DNA from 2 places in the Robertmurraya beringensis genome. Region 2 is predicted to be linked to the other one. Evidence: riboswitches for the same ligand, from Rfam matches in the RefSeq annotation. Region 2 holds a riboswitch; the other holds the start of a gene.
What was found. A riboswitch is a leader RNA that binds a small molecule or an ion and turns the genes downstream of it on or off. The one in region 2 is predicted to bind cyclic di-GMP.

Region 1 (6,300 bases), on a different contig from region 2:
TAAACCCAATAAAGGACAAGATAGAAAAGGATGGAACAAAATAGCCCCACTGCGACTGAGCTTGAACTACCCATTCCCTTCTCATCAAAGAACAGAATGAATTCTGTTCTTTGATGAGAAGACCACCAAGCAAAGCGCGGTAGTTACCCTTACGTTCTTACACTAGTAAACAAGTTAAATGCGACAACTATCTTGACAAACACCGCTTTGGTGTAACGAAAACTTTTTAGAGAGTGTATGATTTTGTCCATTTTTTTACCTCATGTTTAATAGTGTATATAAGCTCAGCCATATTTCTGGTTGTCCTTTTTCATATGGTTTTACTATACCAGTAGCCAACCTAGAACGTAACTGCACTTGTGGCTTCGACCCCGTCACCTAAAATAAAGCCCGCTAGTTACTAGCGGGCTCTCCAATGTAAGAAAGAATATCTAGCTATAAAATACCAATAAACTACATTGAGTACTCAACCCGGACAAACTAAAACTGCACTAATCAGGTTTTCGTAACTACCTAGTAAAACTTTTCTGGTCACAGTTTAAGCATTTTTTAAACTATGTTATTTGAAAATCTATATATTTCATCTTGATATTCAGAAACCTTTTGTTTTACTTGTTCTATTTGATTTCTAGACGGCTTCTTCTTTATTGTTTGATAAATGGCAAATGTACCAATTATTGAATCATTTTTAAAAAAAGGAACTGACCAAACTGATTGGAAACCTCTTTCCAAAGAAATTCGCCTCTCATGAATACATTGTGGATCCGAAAAAATCTCAGAGTAAACAATGTCCCTTGAAGCAATTGCTCTACCACAAATCATTTCATGAAACAGTTGCTTATCATTTATATCCTGAAAAAATTCAAAATATTGTAAAGGAATATTGGGTGCAGCCCCATGATAGATCTTGTTTTCCTCTTTCACATAAAAAAGGATAGTAGCAAAACTATTAGGAATAAATTCTTCTAAATCCAGACATAGTTTACCTAACTTCACTTTTGCATCTAATACCATAAATTCCTCTTCGGTTATCCCATTATTGATTAACGCCTCTAGATGGATTCTTAGATTATTCTCTTTTTTAGCAAGCAAAGGATTTATTTTTTTTAGTAATTCTTTAATTTTTTTATTTGACGAGTATTCCCTCATAAAGACAACTATGTTCTTATTTTTCATTTGTTTCTCCTATAATATTTCATATTATTTTAATCGTTTTTTTCTACCTCTCTTTATAAAATTTTTAATTTATCTGAGCTTGAAGTAATGAGTGAAGTGTTAATAACTAACAATAAAAAGCCCACCAAAAGATTGGTGAGCTTTAATAAAATAGGAAATAATCCTACCATTTTATTAATCCAACCCTTTCGGTAACCCGGCGATCATTGCTGTACCTAGCTTTAGACCCGTAGCTTTGCGTCCTTATTTTTCAATAAGTTTGCCATTATCGATGGTATATTTTCTTTAAAAATCTCTAAAATAATATTTTCAATTTAATCTGCAAAAGTAGTAGCATATACCCATTAAATTTATCATTATACAGTAATAGGATGCAATATCAAGATTACTAAAATACCTTAAAACTTTGTAGGGTAAGGTTCTACCACTAAAAGCCCTAATTCATGATAAAAAAAGAGGTTGACGGTAACCATCCGACAACCTTACTCTAGAAAGGGTTTTACCCCTTTAATACTTCATAATGTCTAATAATATCATTAGCAAGTTGGCTTGACTCCTCAAGACCACATACTTGTTGAAGAACATACGACACTCCATGTTCGTTAATCATTGACTGAAGCTTTACTGCATCTTCATCATCTTTGTAATCAAAAAGTAAGGCTGCAGCAATAGCCTTTGCTAAATTATCGTAAGAAAGGCCCGCTTTTAGAGCTTGTAGGGCTGGACGAACGAGTCGATCCTCTGGTCCAAGCTTTCTTAACGGGGAACGACCTACTCTTGTCACACCATCATGCAGATGAGAATTCTCGAAACGTTTTATGATTTTCTCAATATATTTCTGATGTTCTTCCGGATCTAGATCGTACTGTTTGATTAAATAAGCACCCGTCTCACCAAGTGTGGCCTTCACCTGATTGTAGATATCCATATCCGCTAGAGTTTGGTCAATCGTTTCTTTTTTTGCCAGATAACCGAAATAAGCAATAACGGCATGTCCTGTGTTAACCGTAAACAGCTTTCTTTCAATAAATGGAGCTAGTTCAGGAACGATAATCATTCCTTCAATAGGAGGAATTTCTTCTTTCGTTTCTACCACCCATTCATGGTAAGGTTCAACAAGTACATCGAGAGAACCTTGATTATTTTGAATCGGTACGATACGGTCAACAGCAGAATTTAAAAATTCTACATGAGCAAGTACCTTTTCTTGCGTTTGATTATCAAGATGCTCTAAAATATAACCCTTTAATAAGTCAGTAGCGGAAATTTGATTTTCACAGGCAATGACATATAGCTTGTCACTATTCTCTTCTACCCTTGCAGCCAATCCCTTTGCAATTAAAGGCGCTATTCTCGGGAGAATGTTAGGTCCAATAGCCGTCGTTAAAAAAGCTGCCTTCTTGATTGTTTCTATTACTTCATTTTCCTGTGTTAAATTATTCAATCCTGAAACATTCTCAATAAGAATACTCTCTTGTGCATCTGTGGCAAGCTTCACTTTATATTGTTTTTCATCATTTAATTGATTAATGATTGGTTCGGCAATGTCTACGAAAGTAACATGGTATCCTGACTGAGAAAAAAGGGCTCCAATAAATCCTCTCCCGATGTTACCTGCTCCAAAATGTACTGCTAATTTCATTACATCATCCCTCTATCATTTATTTTAAAATTCGACTGTAAATAATTCGAAAAAATAGACTCTAATCTCTTATAAATTAGTTCTTCATTTGCCGATGAAAAAATCAAAATAGCTTCATCGGTTTCAATAATATTTGTACTAATTAAGCTAATAATCTCCTGCTGTCTGTTGCTTAACTCTAATGGGGCCAGCATGAGCAATAGGTTCTTCATCATGACCATGTTTCCATCCATTCCCCTAACCAGACAAGGATTAGGCAGATGAGCAATTTGGAAAATCAGCTCACGCACATGCTCATTTCTTGCATGAAATAAGGCTAAATTGGTCTGAGGAATCCCGAGCCCCCCTCTTTTTTCCCTCTCTTTGAGCGAATAAAGAATGTCCTCAGATTCAGTCACTAGATTCTCTTTCTCGGCAATCTGCAACATTTTATTAAGGATCAATTCCTGGCTTTCCGAATGGTTCATCCTGTAAAATCGGTAATTTTGCATGATAGACTCTATACTATGTTGAATACTCTTAATGTCCTCTAGCATGTCATGCAAATCGATGTTTTTCTTAACAACAGATGAAGGTACAGAATGACGTTCGATCTTTTTGTATTTTTCACCCTTTGCTATGGCTTCAATATTATTCTGTATAAAGCTTTTAATCGTATCAATGTTCTCCGTACTCAATAACGGGTTCACTAAAATGTATTCTTTATTGATGAAAGGCAATCTTACAGTGGAAATAATCACGTCATATGCTTGTAAGTTCACATGTTCCGATATTTCTTTAATCGACTTAATATCAATTGAATCAATTTCTGCTATTTCTTTTTTGATTCTACTAGCCAACATCTTTGAAGTCCCGATACCGGTAGGGCAAATCACCAAGGCTTTAATGGTCAAATGCTCTTCCTGCATTAATAATGCGGAACCGAAGTGTAACACCATAAAAGCAATCTCGTCCTCAGGAAAATAGTCAATGGACTTAAACTCTTCCTTCACACTATTTTTTACTGCCATAAACAAAACCGGATACTTCCGTTTGATTTCTTCTTTTAGTGGATTAAACGACTCCATTTTCTGTTCGATACGAAAGAGCGCTGGCTCCATATGGGCAAGCAACCCTTGAAATAAGGAGAAGTCATCCGTTAAATTGACCTGAAGCTGATTAGAAACAGAGCGAATCACATTTTTAATCAGCTGAGCAAGTAATATGTTTTCAGGTTCAGCCTCAGCACCTTGAAGCTTTGTACCTTTTAGAATCAATGCTAAAAAAAGAATATCTCTTTTTGTAAGGCTCATATCAAGCTTTCGTTCTAACTCACGACTAATCATCAACATCAGATCATATTCAATCGCAACCTCTTTTTCTTGTAAGATTACATCCTCTTCCAACAAAAAGTGAGCATCCGTTCTCATTAAAGTGATATAAATATGTAAGACTACTTCCAAGTATGCTCGATCTGTTACTCGGACTTGGGTTTTATGAAAGGTAGTATTGACTAAGGTAAGTACTTCTAATAACTCATCATGATAAAAATAATGAAGAATCTTTTCCTCGGATGGACTTCCCTTTTCCAAAATAAATAGCTTTTCTATTAACTCATCGTGAAAATACTGTAGAAAAAAATGGACAAGTGCTCTTCGTTTGTTCGCCTCTGTACCATGCAGTTCTACTCCTACTCCTCTTTTCCTTGTTAACTGTAATTGAAAAACCTCTAGCCATTCCGCCAGTTCGTCCAGATAAATGGCTAATGTTGCTGAACTGACACCAAGGTGAGTGGCTAACGTTTGAATTTTAAAATGTTCTTCTTCATATACAGCCAAAAGTAATCGAAGCTTTTTTTCGAGAGGAGTTTGATCAATTGGAGTACTCCCTGCTATATGCTGAATTAACCTGTATATCTGTTCATTCTTCCCCTCAATAGAAAGACCTTGATCCATGTTGCGTGTTAGCCTTAGTCCAAACTTCTCCATGATCCTTTCTGTTGCCTTTAAATCACGTTGTATCGTCCTGGTACTTACATTTAGGGAAGAGGCAATTGAGAGAACGGTATGTTTTCCAGAAGTTTTAATAATCAATTCAATGATGGCTTTTTCCCTTGAGGTTATATCCACGGTATCAACTCGTTCCTGAGTGAAATAACTAGAAAATAGAAAAGCGCAGACATACGCTTTTCTATTTTTTATTTCTTATTTACTTTTTACCAATAATATCGATAATCTCTTGAGCTGTTTTTGCTTGAGCCATTTTTTCGATATTTTCCATATCGGAGCAAGTAATTGCGATACCAGAAAGGATTTCAAGATGTGTACCGTCTTTTCCAGCAATACCGAAGATTAAACGTACTTTCTGTCCATCAAAATCCACGCCATTCGGAACCTGAAGGACAGTAAATCCTGATCTAATAACTGCCTTCTTCGCTTCTTCTGTTCCATGGGGAATCGCAACATCATTTCCCATATACGTAGAAGTCATGTTATCTCTCTCAATCATCGCTTCGATATAGCTTTCATCGACGTAACCTGCATTCTTTAATGCTTGACCGGCAAAGCGAATGGCTTCTTCCTTATTGGCAAACTCCTGATTGATAAAGACATTTTCAGGACGAAGCAAATCATCGTTATGTGATTCTTCCTCATTCAAATGATCGGTAGCATTCTCTTCTGCATCTTCAACGACTTCATGAAGAGTGGAACTTGCTGGAAATTGCAACTCACTAATGAGCTTATCGTACTCAGGACTTGAAAGGAAATTATCAACAGAAATATGATAAGCGTTTGGTACTTTGTTTTTTGCTCTAGGAGTTAGCTCCTCCTGTGTAATGACAATTTGAGCGTCCGCTGGAAGATTACTAATAGCCATATTGGTAACCCCGATATCCATTCCCGCTTCTTTTACTTTTTTACGTAACAACGATGCTCCCATAGCGCTTGAACCCATTCCAGCATCACATGCAAAGATAATCTTTGTAACATTGTCAGGGATAGCTCCTTGATCTGTAAGTACATTTGATACAGAGCTTTTCTTCCCTTTCATTTCTTGCATTTTTTGAGCGGCTGCTTCTAGGTCATCTTCCCCCTGTTTCCCCGTTTTCAGAATAAAGGAAGAAACAATAAATGACACGACTGCTGCCACAATTACACCAGCAAAGTTTGCTATATATGCACTTGCATGATGTGGGGTAACCGCAGTAATGGCAAGAATACTACCTGGTGATGATGGAGCAAATAATCCACCGCCTAATAGAACCAATGTAAATACTCCACTCATTCCACCTAGGATGACAGCGAAAAATAACATAGGGCGCATTAAGATATATGGGAAATAAATCTCATGAATTCCACCGAAAAAGTGAATGATTCCTGCACCTGGTGCTGATTTCTTTGCTGTTCCTTTTCCAAAAAACATATACGCAAGTAGGACACCAATTCCAGGACCTGGATTTGCTTCAAGAAGGAACAGAATGGATTGTCCCGTTTGTTTTACTT
Region 2 (12,812 bases):
GAAATCGCTCTTGAAAAAGGCATGACACATGCAAAATTGCACGGCCAAACCCAAGCAGAAGGCTTTTATAAAAAGCTGGGCTATCACACCGCCTCAGATGTTTTTATGGACGCAAACATTCCTCATGTTTTAATGAAAAAAGAATTAACGAAATAATTACTTTCAATAAGAAAAAAAGCGTATTGCTACGTTCTAAGCAATACGCCTTTTTATTGACGTGGGGCAAAAAGGATAATGGCAGCCCCTAATACACAGATTGCAGCTCCTACCCAATCATATAAATCAGGTGTTTTCTTATCCACTCCCCATCCCCATAGGACAGAAAGCACAACGAACACTCCACCATAGGCTGCATATACTCTACCAAAGGAAGGAAAAGATTGAAATGCTGCAATCACACCATATAGAGCTAATGCGATTCCACCAGCTATTCCCCAATACACCGGTTTGCCCTCTCGTAGCCAAAGCCAAATTAAGTAGCCACCACCTATTTCAGCTATTCCTGCACATAAAAACAATATGAATGCACTGATAATTGAAACCACTTCCTGTTTTGTTTTAATGAATTTTCATTACATAATATTACCACAGTCAGAAATCACTTCAACGGAACATAACCTGTTCGCTCAACAATTTCCTGCCCCTGCTCTGATTGTATCCATTGGAGAAATTCATCAAGATGAGGGTTTTGACTGTTCCCTGTAATAGCGAAGAAATTGGCGACAATTGGATACGTCTCGCTCTGGATATTTTCTTTTGTAGGAAGTACCCCATTTACGGAAATATTCTTTATTTTTCCATTCTGCACCATCTCCTCTGAAAAATGTCTGAACGAGTAACCGATAGCATTTCGACGGTTTTGATAATTACTCGTTTCCCGAATGATGCCTCCCATTCCGGAAACGATATCCTTTGATGGCGGATCCATAATGGGGATATCTCCCATAAAATTGATTAGTGCTGATTGACTGCCACTTCCTTCTGGTCGTTGGAAGGCACGGATTTCTTCGTCCTTTCCTCCTACTTCCTTCCAGTTGGTAATTTCTCCTGAATAGATCCCTTGAATTTGCTCAACCGTTAGCTCCTCCACTGGATTGTTTTTGTGAACAAAAAACACAAAGGCTTCTCTTCCAATCGGGGTTAAAGTTAGTTCCACTCCTTGGAGTCTAGCATTCTTCATTTGTTCCTCAGACGGGTGTGCCATAAAAACCATATCAACCTCACCTTTTACTAAACGCTCAAACGCAAAACTCGTTTGAGTCGAAACCACTTCACTTTCATCTAATGAATATTCTTTTTCCGGGTAAACAGCTTGAACAAATCCTGCATATACCGGATAAAGAGCCGTGGCTCCATCTAGAGTTGGAGGATTTTCTTCAATGTTAAACGTAGAAGCCTCATCTAACGTTACCACCTTTGAGTTTTCAACAAACGGGAGATATTGAGATAAATCCACATCTTGCGTACTTACCACTTCCAGACTTTTTAAATAAGATTGATAAGCTTCAAAGCCACCCACCACACATACAGCCAGAGCCAGAAATCCGATTGAGAGTCGTTTTACTACCTTTTTCTTCAATTGGTCATAAATACCTAAGATTGAAATAATCATTAAACCAAGTGCCACAATAGGGGTAAAAATAGGATAAAACTCGGACGATCTTGAGATTGTTAGAATGATAGTTCCATAGAATCCAATAAACCCAAAAACGAAAACAACTACAATCGCTCCAAATAACCTCATAATTCCCTCCTGTTAAACAAATAGTGTATTTTTACACTAATTATAACTATATTTCCAATTGAAGGAAAGAGAATTTGGAAAATTTTATAAACAAATTAAATACCTTCCATCTAAAAGCTTTTGGAAGGTATTTTACTCCACTATTTTCTTTCTTAAAAGAACTTCAATCTCCTCTGCCGGAAGTGGCTTACTAAAGAAATACCCTTGCGCTAAATAGCAGTTATTTTCTTTTAAGAAGGAAAGTTGCTGTTCGTCTTCTACTCCTTCAGCAATGACCTGAAAACGTAACCGATTGCCCAATTCAATGATTGTTTTTACAATCTCTTCTCCATCCTTATGCTGATTGATTTCATCAATGAAAGATTTATCAATTTTTAACTTATGAATGGGAAAATGTCTTAAGTAGTTAAGAGAAGAATACCCCGTACCAAAGTCATCAATAGCAAATCTTACCCCGAGTTCTTTAATTTCTTTCATAATGCTCAGTGCTTGATTCACATTGCTAGTTACACTTTCGGTAATTTCTAGTTCAAGATATCTCGGAGGTAGGTCCGACTCCTCTAGTATCTGATTGACGGATGAAACAAAGTTTTTCTCTCGAAATTGTAAGGGAGACACATTAACTGATACACTCTCAATCGGTAAACCGAAATCAATCCATTGCTTACACTGTGTACAAGCCGTTTTTAATACCCACTTTCCAATCGAGAAAATGAGGCCTGTCTCTTCGGCAAGTGGGATAAATTCTGCTGGAGAGATAAAACCATATTTAGGGTGTTGCCAACGGACCAATGCTTCTAATCCAATGATTTGATTGGATACAAGGTTTACCTGAGGTTGATAATGAAGGCTCAACTCGTTATTGTTAATAGCATTCCGTAGCCCAGTTTCTAATTCCATTCGCCTTTGATTACTAAGATTTAGAGAAGAAGTGTAATATTGGTAATTATTCTTTCCATTTTCCTTTGCATTGTACATGGCAATATCTGAATTTTGGATAATCGCTTCTACATTATCTCCATCTTTTGGGTAGACACTTATTCCTATACTTGTTGAAATGAACATTTGTCGGTCATTGATTACAAATGGGGAAGCTAACGTAAAAATGATTTTTTCCGCTATCTCAGACACTCTAGACCGTTTACCAGTTTTTAGGACAATAATAAACTCGTCCCCTCCATAACGAAAGATACTTCCTTCCTCACCTATAGAGTTCTTTAGTCTCGTAGCTACCTTCTGTAATAATAAATCCCCAAAACTATGTCCATACGTATCATTGATCATCTTAAACCGATCTAAATCCAAAAACATGACAGCAAAGGATTGTCCTATCTTTTCGCTTCTTGTTACTGTTTCGTTTAAATGCTCATACAAAAGATTGCGATTTGCCATGCCGGTTAATGAATCGTAATATGCTAATAACTGAACTTGTTCTTCTGCTTTTTTCCGTTTTGAAATATCTCTGACTATGACTTGAGTAGCTTCTTCTCCCTCATAGGTCGTTAAAAACGCCATCATATCCGTATAAATGACTGTACCATCTAACCTTAGGATACGATATTCACTAATTTCAGATATCCCCTTTTTGACTTGCTTCATCTTTTCAATAGCCTGGTTTAGGTCCTCTGGATAGATAAAATCTAGCACATCTCTTCCCATGACTTCCTTAGAATGATGAGCCCCTATTAACCTTACGCCAGCTTGGTTCACGTAAATGATTTTTCTATTTTTATGTATCAAAGTTGTTTCAGGTGAATATTCGACTAGCTTCCGATATCTCTCTTCACTTTCTAATAGATCTCTTTCGGCTCTGTCACGTTCCGTAATATCTTGAACAATAACGACATACCGGCCTGAATCCTTTTCGTCAGCGATGGACACCCCTTTACCTTCGAGAAGAATGGTTCTCCCACTTTTATTCTTTATTCTAAATTTTATTGGTACATTTTGATCTTTTAGTATATAGCTGTACCTTAATTTTGTTATCTCTTCTTGGCTGAATATTTCTTTTACCGTTTTTCCAATGTAATCCTGTGGGTGATAGCCAACAATCGATAGAAGCGATGGAGAAATGTACTCCATTTTTCCATGCTGATCAATCACCAAAATTAAATCAGAAGCATTTTCTACAATTAGTCTGTAATAACGCTCATCTTTAATAATATCTTTGATCATTTTTTTTAATAAATTATAGAAGACAAACCCACTTAATATGATAAAAAACATGCCTTTTGACGTATTCATCCATTCAGGAAAATTATTTAGGTTTCTTGTGAAAATATAATCGGATAATAAAACCCACAAGCAGCTAATGGTGATATAAAAAATGACAAAGTGTAATGCTGCTTTCTTTGCTACGCCCCAATCCTTCCACATGCGAACACCATTTCCCTTCACAAATCCGAAACGTATTTTTCCTATTATTTGTATTAACTCATTAATAATGCAAAAAACTGGATAAACCTTATACAGGTCCATCCAGCTTCCATCTACTTCATTAAAGATTTGGCAAGGTCAGTCAAGAGCTTAGCAGCTCTTCTGTAAATGCTTTGCCACTTTTTAATAACAACCATTTTGATATTCCATTAAAGAAACCTGCAGATGGAGTGTATCCTTCGAACGAACTACTTGACTGCATTTACCTACTATCGATTGTCAATACTATAAGTGGAGGTGAAAATATTGAGTAAAAAGGCTGGCATAAAAATTCATTTGCTCCTGCTACTAATTGTAGTTGCTGTTTTTATTTGGTCGGCTATTAAACCTGTTGGTTATCGAATATGGACATTGGAGGTACTCCCTGCGGTTATTGGACTGCTTGTTGTGATTGCTATTTATAAAAAATTTCAACTCACAACCCTTTCCTACTTCATCATTGCTATTCTGTCCATTTTCACTTTTATCGGAGGGCACTATACCTACTCTGAAGTCCCCCTTTTTAATTGGATTAAAGATGATTTTCATTTCGAAAGAAATCACTATGATCGGTTCGGTCATTTCTTAAAAGGACTTTTGATCATCGTTATAAGAGAAATCTTAATCCGAAAATCATCACTATCAAAAGGAAAATGGTTAGCTTCCCTTTCCTTAAGTGTAGCCCTTGCTATTTCGGCTTTATATGAGATCATTGAATGGCTTGTGTCGATCATTACACATGGCGGAAAAGCATCGAAGGATTTTTTAGGCACTCAAGGTGATATATGGGATTCACAGTGGGATATGTCGCTTACCCTTGCAGGCTCAATCATTGCTTTGATTCTTCTTACTAGCGTACATAATAAATACTTGAGGAAAAAGTCCGATGGATAAACTATTTCAAGTAAGGAGGATATTATGAGGAATAAATTAGAAATGAATATTTTGAAAGCTTTATTTATTATCAGTCTTGGGTTGTTCATTAACTTATTAAGGAAACCACCTATTAAAGATTGGTTGCTAGTATTTTTTCTGAAAAGTTACTTCGCTACCTTTATTGATAACTTACTTGTAAGAAAAGGGTTCTTAAAATATCCTGTGAATCTAATCAGCGGCTTTGATATCAGTGTATTATTTAGTTATTTACTGTTCCCGATCTCATGTGTGTATTTTAACCAAATCACTAAAACCTCTAGCGTATTTGACATAGTAAAAAAATGTCTTTATTTTAGTGTTCCCTCTGCCATAGCTGAACACTTTCTTGAAAGGAAGACAAAATTGATAAACTATAAAAAATCGTGGAACTCCTATTATAGTTTTCTGTCGATCGCCTTTAGTTTTCTTATTGTACGAGCGCTTATGGGTATGATTAGAAGTTTATCTAAGACTCAATAAAGACTTTTATGAAATAAACTTCTTCAGTATAAAAGCCAATCTTCCCTTAAAGAAGATTGACTTTTATTTCATTTTATCAATGAACTATGAATAATCCCATCATCAGGTATCCAACATTTGTGATAGCTGAAAACAACCATTTCCATTTGAGATATTCGATTATTTTATACTGTAGTAAAAGTACTTCCATAGCATGTAAACAGATGAAGCATATAAAGAAATAAATTGCCCTAATTCGCAATCCTTTGGTTGTATAAAAACCATTCACGAAAATGAGTACGAGTAGAGGAATGATAGCATCTCGATAAAGTAAATACGCGGGAAATATATATGGATGGTTGAATGATTTTGTTTGTATGTTCCCTCCAATTCTTCCATCTATTCATAGATGAAGTATGCAGGCAAACAAAAAAGCATGGACCTCTATCCCAATGGTTTTAGACCTTTTTTTGAAACTCATAGGGTAACACCAATATAAATAGCTGTCCCCCACATGACAATTGCTGAGATTTTATTTAAGATCAATAAGAAGCGACCAGATTGATCAAGCCTACCCGACATTCTTCCGACAATTCCTAAGCCAAGGAACCACAGCCATGAGACCAGTATGCAAGTAATAGCAAATGCTAGTTTCTCAAAACCTAAATAGGCTAAGGAGCTAGTTCCAATCACTCCAATTGTATCTAAAATGGCATGAGGGTTGAGCAACGATACCGACATAGCAAAAATAACTTGTTTTTTCGGTGAAAAAGATATTCCACTCTCCCCTTCATTCATAGCTGGTTTACTATTCCAAGTAACAAATCCCATATAAATGAGAAAGAGGATGCCTGCAAAAAGCAAAAGCATTCTTAACCAATCATAGTCAAGAACCACCACCGAGACTCCTAAGACGGCTAGGGAAATAAGTAATGTGTCACAAATAGCCGCAGTAATAATCACCGGTAATGCCCCTAAAAATCGAGCTTGTGTCGCGCCTTGGTTAAATACAAAAACATTTTGAACTCCTAAAGGCAAGATTAATCCAAATGCTAAAATAAACCCATGAATAATTGCTTCAAACATGAAAACTCCTCCTGATGCTATTTCTTATAGTTTATAAGAAATAGTTGGATGAGTCTCTACTAATTGGAAAAGTCGAATTCCCTAAAATAACGGAATTCGACTTTTCCATTTTTACTTATTTACTTTCTTCAATGCCTTCAACGCTTTTCTTTCTAACCCATTTTCAGACGAAAATTCTACATCCGCTTTAGGTAAAGCATTTTTATTATTCTTAAATTGATTGTTTTTATTTTTCGCCATCTTGTCTCACCTTCCTTATCTTTGTTTGGCAATACGGTTTTAGTTTACTTATTTTTTTCATACGTATTCTCCTTTGAATAGAAGTGTAAACTTTGTACAAAATATCTTTGTTTAAAGGGAGGTGTTACTATGCCAAATCGTAATGATAACAAGACTAGAAAGATTGAGTCTGAAAGCGCAAAACGAGGAATGTCACAAGAGGAATACGCAGCTGAGTTAACAAGTAATAAAATGAAGGCCCAACAGAAAAAACAAAAGTAACACCATAAGGCAGGAATTAGTTCCTGCCTTATTTATTTGAACACAATACGTTATCTTTTACATAATACAGCGAATGATGAGATCAAATGGCTATTTATGGGTAGAAATGTTATGTATGCAAGAGGGACATTCCCTCTTGCTATTATTTATTTCGCAAATCTATGGTTTCCAATTGTAATCGTGGTTTCACGAGAGAACACCCAGTCGCTTGCGGCTGTTTGTGGATTGTAAAAGTATAATGAACCTTGTCCTTGCCCTTGGAACGCTAGCGCCTCGTCAACTGCACGCTTTGATTCTTCATCTGCTGCCTGGTTAATAGTTCCATTTTTAACAGGTGTAAATGCATAATAACCTTGGTCGATTTGATAAATGACTTCACTTACTGTATTAGGAAAATCTGGGTGATTCAGACGATTTAAAATCACTGTCGCAACAGCTACTTTCCCTGCGTAAGACTCCCCTTTAGCTTCCGCACTTACTAGTCTCGCTAATAAATCCTTATCAGCTGCTGACAAATTAGTTGCAGGAATCACTAGCTTTTCACCTGGATATAATAGTGATGTCGTTTTGTTATTTTGCTTCATTAAATTTAGTACAGATACACCATACTTTGACCCGATATTCCAGAACGTATCTCCTTTTTGTACTACATGTGATTGAGTTGCAGCACCTGCTGCTGATCCGAATCCAACCAATGTAAATGATAGAGTTGAGATCACTAGTAATTTTTTTACCATTTTCATAGTTTGTACCTCCAATTGCTGTTTTCTCGAACAACTAGTAGATTACCAGATGTAACATACCGTTTCATGAACCAAAATTTCCCTTCAATTAGTTAATTTTCCCAATAGCAATAGCATCAACGGTTCATAAGCTTTGAAAAGGATCAAATTTCCAGCAATGTCTCTTCATTTTTTTCTTGATTCGAGGGATATTACAGGTATATTTCTAAATGATGACAAGCTTTTTGGTCAAAATTTTGCCTAACCCCGACTCTTATTTTCCTCCACAAATTAAAAGTAGAGCCTATTGACTCTACTTAATTGATCTCCTTTAGTACCTTCATGATCGCTGACCAATCTAAATCTCCCCAGCCTTTTTCGATCGCATAACTGTAGTGAGATTGCGCGAGATTAGCAATTGGCAACAGGGTGGATACCTCATTCGCTGCATCAATCATTAGGTTCACATCCTTTAATCCTAGCTTTAGCTTAAAGCCAGCAGGATCAAACTGTTCATTTGTCATCATTTTTCCATAAGTATTATAAACTGGAGATGCAAACAGAGAATTAATAATTTCTAAAAACTGCTTTGGTTCAACTCCATGTTTCTCTACCATAACCAAGATCTCTGATAAGGACTCTAGCATGGAAACAAGTAAGAAGTTGTTTCCTAGTTTAGCCACATTTGATAAATACCCTTGTTCACCAACAATAAAAACATCTTGCCCTAACGATTGAAGGATGGGTTTTACTTTCTTCCTTGCCTCTTCTGGACCTGCAACTATAAAGCGTAAAGCAGCTGCTGCCGCTGCCTCAGGACGACCTAAAACGGTGGAAGAAATAAAATGTTGACTGGCATTTTCATGGTCAACCGTTAGTTTTTTTGCCAAGTACACACTGATGGTACTGATAGACACATGAATGCCTCCTGGTTGTAACCCCGCAAGTATTCCTTCCTCACCAAACACAACGTTCTCCAATGCTGTATCGTCAGAAAGAATAGTAAGTACGATATTCGTTTGTCTTGCTGCTTCAGCAGGAGTGTTAGCTATAATGGCTCCTTTTGTGGTTAGGTCATGGCATTTACTTTTCGTCCGATTGTATACTACTAATTCATAGCCATTTTTCAAAAGATTTTCAGCCATCGGTAAACCCATATTTCCTAAGCCGATCAATCCAACTTTCAAAGTTTTCACTCCCTTTTAAATTTATTTACTCTTTCAAATAGTTCCTCGATTTCATTTGAAGATACCGGACGACTGAAATAGTACCCTTGGCCTTCAGAACAGCCTTTTTCTAATAAAAAGTCGAGTTGTTCCTTCGTCTCAATGCCCTCTGCAATAACATCCATATGTAAATCACGCGCTAATGTAATAACCGCAGAAACGATGGCTGCTTCATTTACATCATGTGGAAGAGAGCTGATAAAAGAACGATCAATTTTGATTTTATTTGCACGAAATTGTTTTAAATACGTCATTGAAGCATATCCTGTCCCAAAATCATCAATTGACACTTTCACTCCAATTTCTTGAAGCTTGCTAACTGCATTTTGAATTAAATATTCATGCTTACTTAACACACTTTCTGTAATTTCAATCTCAATTGATTCGGATGGTAGATCATATTCTGCTAGAATATCTTCCACTAAACTGGGGATATCATTTAAAACAAATTGTCTCACAGACACATTTACTGCAACAGGTAAATGTGCTAGGTTTGTCTCCCTCCACTTCTTTACCTGTAAACATACTTCCCGGAGAACCCATTCTCCTAACGCATCAATAAATCCACTTTCCTCTGCTAATGGGATAAATGTGTCAGGACTGATGTTCCCCTTCAGTGGATGCTTCCATCTGATGAGTGCTTCTAGACCAGTAAATTTACCTGTTGCCAATTGAATTTTCGGTTGATATTGTATAAAAAATTGCTCTTGCTTGATTGCTTCACGAAGTTCTCCTTGTAACATAAATAATTCTGTACCGTGCTTCGTGAGGGAATCATTGAACATTTGGATGGATTGTCCATCCTCGCCTTTTACACTATACATCGCAACATCTGCATTTCTAATTAATATGTCCCCTGTATGACCATGAAATGGGTACATACTGATCCCAATACTAGCTGATACGTAAAACTCTCTGTCATTTATTATTATCGGTTCTTTTATTTCTTGTAATATTTTTTCTGCCACTGCTTTTGGTTGTTTCTCAATTTTCATTTTTCTTAAAAGGATGACAAATTCATCACCACCCATACGGGTGACGATCCCTTTCTTCGGGATATTTGAGTTTATCCGCCTTGCTACTTCACTTAACACCTGATCTCCTACCGCGTGTCCGAAGGTATCATTAATAGGCTTAAATCGGTCTAAATCAATAAACAAAATCGCAAACTCATCTTGTCTACTAATTAAACGATCAATAACATCCTTTAAAAATCGGATATTCGGGAGATTTGTTAATGTGTCATGAGATGCCAAGTATTGGATTTCTTTTACCTGATTATCCCTTTCAATCGCTAATCCAGTTAAATAACTAAATACTTTAAGTAATTCGATTTCATACGACTTTGGTTTTCTTACTTCAGGATGATAGATCGCAAATGTACCGAATAATTCTCCTTTTGACGACAGAATGGGAATCGACCAACAAGAATGCAATTGATAGCTCAAAGGGATCGTTTTCCAATTAGACCAAGATGGGTCAGTTTCAATATCCGAGACAATTGCTATCTCTTTCGTGAAAGCAGCATGTCCACAAGATGCATAGTTCAAACCAACTGGAAACCGGTCGATTTTCTTTAAAAATCCATCTGGAAAGCTATGTGAATATCCGTTACGTAACCAATTCTCACTCTCTTCATAAAACATTATCGAGCAAATACTGTTACTAGATAGTACCTCCACAGCATTCACAATATTTCGAAAAACATCAATTAATGGTTCACCTGACGCAATCATTTGTAAGGCTTTATACTGTTTATCACTAATGGCTTGGTATTTTTCTTGCTCCGTAATATTTCTACCTACTACGACTAAACTATCTGCATAACCGTTCTCATCATAAAGTGGAATCTTTCTAACATGAAATGTATAGTCATTCCCATCCATACGAAACGATTCTTTTAATTGAAATTCTGTTTTACTTACCCACGCTTGATTGTCTGAATGAACACAAATAGGACCATAGTTCTCAAACTTTTTGTATTTCTGTGCAAGTTGTTCATCCGTTTTTCCCTTATATGCCCCTTCCTCAATATCAAATAATTGCAGGGTCTTTTTATTTGCTTCGATCCATCTTCCATTAACATCTTTTACAATTAAGTAATCATTACTTGTATGAAACACTTTCTCCAATAAATCGAATTTTTGGTTGCTCATGACATGACCTTCTTCTCTTCTGTTATATTTCTATTGTAATGTTAAAGGTGTATGGCCAATAAATTTAAAGAAATACAGAAAAGACCTATACCAAAAGGGATATAGGTCTTCCGATTATTCCCTTGGCAACTCAGCCATCCTAGTTCCTTTTGAACCTTAGACCTGTAGCTTTGCGTCCCCACCTTTCAATGAGTTTGCCTTTTTCAATTTTATTTTATATTTTAGCAAACATATTATAGAAGATTTGTCGAAAATAGTCGATAACTATGATAAAAGTCACTGTTTTTTTTAATTAAAAAATCGTTCTTTTTCCTCATTAAATATATAATTAATATTTATTGTAAAAACATGTTTATCAAATACATTTTACGGGTATCAGTTCTTGGGGAAATGTAAAAGGGGGAACATCTTATGGAACTTACATATCAAGCTTCTTTTGACTTAAAATACTTTATTGAAGAAAATAAAGATAAATTTAAGAACTCACTTCTTCTAGAGGCTGTAAATGTAAAAGATCGGATCGATGAAATACTAAGGATCGGTAATATCAACTTAGTCTCGAATGCTCAAAAGCTGGTCATTGACATTATTGATGGTAATGAAGATGCACTGAAAGCTTTTGCCAAGCAGGAGGGAATTGTCTGGGCAACCCATTCAATTGAATTATCCTTCAAACTGGAGTGGGTTCAAGCGATAAGGCGTACACTTTGGAGATTTATTCAATCGTTTAACAATCTTTCCAACAAATATGATTTGGATGACTTCTTTCATCTCGAGCTACAAATTAATAACCGTGTCGACCAGTTTTTGAATACTTTCTTTATCAGTTATTCAAATTACAAAGATGCCCTAATTGTTGCACAAAGACAACTAGTTGAAAATCTATCAGTACCTATTATTCCAATCACTTCTTCTGTATGTATTTTGCCTTTAATTGGGACCGTAGACTCCTTCCGAACGGCCATACTTGAAGAAAAGGTTCTCACAGAAATTGGAAGACTACGAATTCAAACGTTAATTATTGATTTATCAGGAATTGGCAATATGGAACCCGACGTGATCGATCATCTCATGAAAATCATCGATGGTACTTCCATGATGGGTTGCCATTCGATTATTACTGGTTTACGTGCCGAAGTGGTTAAAAAGATGATTCATTTAGATATTTCCTCCTTCTTTATGAAGACAAAAACATTAGGAACTTTACAACAAGCATTAAAGCAATACATTATTCAATAGAAAAACCAGGGTTTTTCCCTGGTTTTTAAATCGCAAATCGATGGTTTCCAATTGTTTCTATCACTTGTCTTGATAAAATCCATGTGTCCGTTGCGATTTCCGGATTATAAAAATATATAGCCTCTGAATCATTCTCTTTGTCAACTAGAGCCTCTTCTACCGCTTCCACTGATTCCACATCCGCTGGCTTGTTAATCTCTCCATTTTGAACAGGAGAAAATGCATACGTACCAGATACCTGCTCATATACAACTTCTTTTACTGTGTCAGGGAATTCTTCATGCTCTACTCGGTTAATAATAACTTCTGCCACAGCCACTTTCCCTTCGTACGGCTCTCCTTTTGCTTC

Region 1: linked by a shared signal. The riboswitch ahead of ACFFHF_RS12280 (GAF domain-containing protein) and the one ahead of ACFFHF_RS13300 (EAL domain-containing protein) in region 2 are both predicted to bind cyclic di-GMP.

The regions. Positions count from the first base shown of each region.
Region 1 is NZ_JBHLUU010000081.1:856-7,155, reverse strand. It holds gene ACFFHF_RS12280 (GAF domain-containing protein) at 550-1,176, opposite strand; cyclic di-GMP riboswitch class I at 1,364-1,450, opposite strand; gene ACFFHF_RS12275 (mannitol-1-phosphate 5-dehydrogenase) at 1,676-2,818, opposite strand; gene ACFFHF_RS12270 (BglG family transcription antiterminator) at 2,818-4,926, opposite strand; gene ACFFHF_RS12265 (PTS mannitol transporter subunit IICBA) at 5,006-6,300, opposite strand, start outside.
Region 2 is NZ_JBHLUU010000096.1:574-13,385, reverse strand. It holds gene ACFFHF_RS13360 (GNAT family N-acetyltransferase) at 1-156, shown strand, start outside; gene ACFFHF_RS13355 (YnfA family protein) at 210-536, opposite strand; gene ACFFHF_RS13350 (PstS family phosphate ABC transporter substrate-binding protein) at 599-1,744, opposite strand; gene ACFFHF_RS13345 (EAL domain-containing protein) at 1,877-4,222, opposite strand; gene ACFFHF_RS13340 (DUF2238 domain-containing protein) at 4,427-5,053, shown strand; gene ACFFHF_RS13335 (CBO0543 family protein) at 5,078-5,554, shown strand; gene ACFFHF_RS13330 (CBO0543 family protein) at 5,631-5,882, opposite strand; gene ACFFHF_RS13325 (LysE family transporter) at 6,011-6,619, opposite strand; gene ACFFHF_RS13320 (hypothetical protein) at 6,731-6,859, opposite strand; gene ACFFHF_RS13315 (hypothetical protein) at 6,989-7,120, shown strand; gene ACFFHF_RS13310 (cell wall hydrolase) at 7,267-7,863, opposite strand; gene ACFFHF_RS13305 (NAD(P)-binding domain-containing protein) at 8,160-9,029, opposite strand; gene ACFFHF_RS13300 (EAL domain-containing protein) at 9,035-11,224, opposite strand; cyclic di-GMP riboswitch class I at 11,346-11,433, opposite strand; gene ACFFHF_RS13295 (STAS domain-containing protein) at 11,636-12,463, shown strand; gene ACFFHF_RS13290 (cell wall hydrolase) at 12,489-12,812, opposite strand, start outside.